Regions from separate parts of the Paenibacillus motobuensis genome, predicted to be linked through region 2. Evidence: riboswitches for the same ligand, from Rfam matches in the RefSeq annotation. Region 2 holds a riboswitch; the other holds the start of a gene.
The links. Region 2 has a riboswitch for S-adenosylmethionine ahead of ABD014_RS14590 (methionine ABC transporter ATP-binding protein). Riboswitches for the same ligand answer to the same signal wherever they lie in the genome.
Positions count from the first base shown of each region.

Region 1: it holds a riboswitch for S-adenosylmethionine, as region 2 does, so the genes downstream of both, metA (homoserine O-acetyltransferase MetA) here and ABD014_RS14590 (methionine ABC transporter ATP-binding protein) in region 2, are expected to answer to the same signal.

Region 1 is NZ_BAAACX010000007.1:446,191-448,395, reverse strand. Features, by position in the region: gene ABD014_RS07225 (aminotransferase class I/II-fold pyridoxal phosphate-dependent enzyme) at 1-69, opposite strand, end outside; gene metA (homoserine O-acetyltransferase MetA) at 106-1,041, opposite strand; SAM riboswitch class I at 1,314-1,435, opposite strand; gene corA (magnesium/cobalt transporter CorA) at 1,868-2,205, shown strand, end outside.
Region 2 is NZ_BAAACX010000012.1:62,418-64,622, forward strand. Features, by position in the region: gene ABD014_RS14585 (Cthe_2314 family HEPN domain-containing protein) at 1-511, shown strand, start outside; SAM riboswitch class I at 629-778, shown strand; gene ABD014_RS14590 (methionine ABC transporter ATP-binding protein) at 915-1,928, shown strand; gene ABD014_RS14595 (methionine ABC transporter permease) at 1,928-2,205, shown strand, end outside.

The DNA of each region.
Region 1 (2,205 bases), on a different contig from region 2:
TCCCGTCACCGGTTCCTCTACTGAGCCGATTTGTGCCAGCTTACTCTCAATATGCCACTTCTTATCCATGCCAATCTTTCCTCTCATCATTTTTTCATCTCAGAATTAAATCTCATATGTGAAATCTTTCGCCTCATCAATGTCATAAGGTGTCTCTTGATACACATAGTAATTGAGCCAATTGGAGAATAATAAGTTTGCATGCGATCTCCAGGTAGACACCGGCGTCTTGGATGGATCATCATTTGGATAGTAGTGAAGCGGCAGATCAATTTCGAGCCCTTTGGCAACATCGCGATCATATTCCCATTTCAAAGAGTCCGGGTCATATTCAGAATGACCAGTTACGAAGATCTGCTTGCCATCCTTGGTGGCTACGAGATAAATACCTGCCTCCTCGGATTCCGCAAGAACTTCCAATTCATCTCTAGCTTCAATATCTGCGCGTAATACATCGGTATGACGGGAATGTGGCACCTGGAACACTTCATCGAAGCCGCGCAGCAGCTTCACATGAGGCTTATTCACCGTATGAGGAAACACGCCGAAGCATTTCTGGTCCAGAGGTATTTTGCGCACGCCATAATGATGATACAAACCGGCTTGTGAAGCCCAACATATATGCAGGGTCGAAGTAACATGGGTCTTGCTCCAATCGAATATCTCCTGCAATTCCTTCCAGTAGTTCACTTCTTCGAATTCGAGCTGTTCGACCGGAGCACCTGTAATAATCAAACCGTCAAAGCGGCGATGCCTGATTTCATCAAAAGTTTTATAGAACATTTCCAAATGCTCCGCCGATGTATTCTTCGATGTATGGGAGCTTGGATGCAAGAGCACGATATCGACTTGTAACGGTGTATTTCCCAGCAAGCGTAGTATTTGTGTCTCCGTTGTTTCTTTTGTTGGCATAAGATTTAGTATCGCAATGCGGAGTGGCCGAATATCCTGACGATATGCCCGACTTTCATCCATCACAAAAATGTTCTCTTGATTCAGTACTTCCTTGGCCGGCAAATAATCCGGGATCTTGATTGGCATAATGTTCCCACTCCTCATTTCATGGATTTGAATACAAATCATCTGTCATCTCAAAGAGGAAATTCAAAAATCCCGCTTTTGATCACGAAGTGGATCAAGAAGTAAATCGGCATCGAATCTTGAATTCAGCCGGGCGCAGACCCTAGCTTCATCCAATCTTCTCGGTGCTGAAAATCGGTCTTTTTTGAACTCACTTAATAGCTGGAGATACAAACAAATGGCCTCACTCGTATAAATCGAGAAAGGCCATTGATATCTGACTGAATATACCTCTCTCATCTCTCAGAGATCATGCGCCGATATGGCATCTGATCCTGCAAGAATTAGCACCGTGCAAAATTCGCCGGTTGCCGGGTATCATCGGGCTAGTCCCTCCACCTACTCTTGATAAGAAAAAATGTATTTTGTATTCATTTGTTTTAAATTTGAATTTACTGATCTCATTATACATCATTTCTGCATTTTCACAAGACTTTCATTTCTTTCAGTTTATTAAGCCTCTAACCCGGCCCCGGAAATGAACTTTTGTCTTGAAACATTTAATGGCACAGCGTTATACTAGACAAGTGTTTTAAAATCAGGAGCAAAGAGGTGGAAAATCCGAGATGGAAGGCGACCCGAGTCCGCAGAGTTATAAGATACAACCGCATAGGAAAAACGGTCAGCAGGCGACCTGTGGAATTAGCGCGGGCACTTTCTTGTCACGGAGCTATATGTAGTGGCGCCTCTTTCGCATGTCTGCCTCGACTGACGCTGTCTTTTCCTGTGCTCGACCTTAAAGAGAGCATACCTGACGTAATAGCCAGGAAGAGGGAGTGAACTTAATATGAAAATTCGTCATGTCAAGGAAGGTGTATTCACACCAATAGAGGACGTGGAAATTACGACAACCCCTCCAGAGGAAGGGTTCTATTGGATTGATGCAGATGCCGAAGATCTCGCTCTGCTTCAGCCTCTATTCTCATTGCATGATCTGGCAGTGGAAGACTGCCTGTCTGAAGAAGAACAGCGGCCAAAGATTGAAACCTATGAGAATCACTATTTCATCGTTGTGAACAGTATCCGTTACGATGATGAGGAAATTTTCCTGCGTGCACTGAATGTTTTTCTTGGACGGCATTATATCATTACAGTTACCAAGCAGAAAATCAATGAACTTCGCGC
Region 2 (2,205 bases):
AAGTCTGTTCCGCAAGAAGGTTACGCATGATTCAGTGGAGGATATGGATCCTGCTGAGCGAGAGGATTATGCTCGATACGTATTTTTCTACAAAGACGGATTTATACGTGTATTTGCGGTTCTGGACAAGTTGGGAACTGTGCTTAACGAGTTGTTCGACATGAAGATGGCTAAGATTAAGCCTCATTTCTCGTTCTTCACGGTGCTGCGTCAGCTTCAGCTCATTCCGAAGCATGCTGAATTGGGTAAAGACTTAAACATCATCAAAAATCAATATCGTGAAGCGCTATCTGAACTTAGACGTCGTCGCAACACGGAGATCCATTACATGAACTCAGAATTGCGCGACGATCTATGGCAACGGCACCAAGCCTTGTTCGGTAAAATCGAGCTAGAGAATCTGGACCTGCATATCCGCGATCTGGAGCAAGGCTATCAAATGGTATGTGAGACGCTTGAAGCGGTATTTGTCTACACAAATCAAAGATGGAAGCAACTGGCCGGGAGATAAAATACGTGGTGTGACGCGAAAAATATGAACTGTGTCAAATTTCCTTTGACAAACTGTGAGAATGTTACTATACTCAGAATAGTTTCAGAAACTTAAATTAATAATTTCATATATATTTTCTTATCTAGAGTGGTGGAGGGAAAGGCCCGATGAAGCCCGGCAACCGATTTATCCGATGTTTGGTATGATACCAATCGATAAATGTCATGGTGCTAATTCCTTCAAAGTCTGTTTGCTTGCAGCGGACAGGGCTTTGGCAGATGAGAAGGCATTGTCTTTACGTAAAGAGAGCCCTTTGAATCTGTGCAGGGGCTCTTTTCTTATATTTACTGGAAGATTCATGATTAACAGTGGTGAGAAGAGCGGTCAACCGCAGTCCATCATTGTAGTAGGGGGCAATTCTATGATTGAACTCAAGCAGCTAACGAAAACATATGGCGACAAAAAGAAGAAGACAACAGCCTTATCCGGGCTTAATCTATCCGTTGGCAAAGGTGAAATATTCGGTGTGATCGGTCATTCCGGCGCAGGGAAGAGTACGCTGATTCGCTGTATCAATCTGCTGGAGCGTCCGACAGAAGGCGAAATTTGGGTCGGCGGTGTGGAGCTAACAAGGCTAAACAAACGGGATTTGCAGGAGAAGCGACGAAAGATCGGCATGATTTTCCAACATTTTAACTTGCTCTCTTCAGCAACGGTGTTCGATAATATTGCATTTCCGCTGACCCTGATTCATACACCGAAGCAAGAAATTGAGAAGAAGGTCAGTGAGCTTCTTGAACTGGTCGGTCTTCAGGAACATCGTAATAAGTATCCATCTCAGTTGTCGGGGGGTCAGAAGCAGCGTGTCGGCATCGCCCGGGCGCTAGCCAGTGATCCAGATGTACTGCTCTGCGATGAGGCGACATCCGCACTTGACCCGCAGACAACGGATTCTATTCTCAAGCTGCTACTTGACATTAACAAGAAATTTGGCTTAACGATTATGCTAATTACCCATGAGATGCATGTCATCCAGAGCATCTGCGACCGTGTTGCTGTTATTCATGCGGGCGGCATCGTCGAAGAGGGGCCGGTTGCAGAAGTATTTCTGAAGCCGAAGCATCCTGTGACGAAGGAATTCATTGATCGCGATGCCCAAGGAGAGGAAGGCTTCAAGTTGGCGGCGGCCTCGCTGACAAGCGGATCCAAGCTGGCAAGAATCACTTTCCTCGGTACGAAGACCTATGAGTCGATTATGTCACAAGTGGTGCGCGAGACTGGCGTGAACTTCGCTATCTTGCAGGGCACGATATCGACGATCAAGGATACGCCATATGGGAAACTGACAGTATCCTTTGAAGGCAGCAATGATGATGTTAATCGTACAATAGCGCTGTTGAGAGAGCGCGAGCTTGATGTGGAGGTGATGGAGTGATGTGGGGTCTTGATTTCTCGAAGATTGATTGGTCGGAGATGGGAACGGCTTCGGTGGATACGCTGCAGATGATGCTGTACTCAACCTTGTTCACGTTAGTTATTGGATTACCGCTGGGGGTGCTGTTATATGTTTCCTCACGTTCCAATTCCACGGTATTGCAATGGGTATACAGAGTCATGTCATTTATCGTTAACATTATCCGTTCGGTACCGTTCATCATTCTGATCGTAGCTCTAATCCCGCTCACCCGGGCCATTGTCGGAGTCTCCTCCGG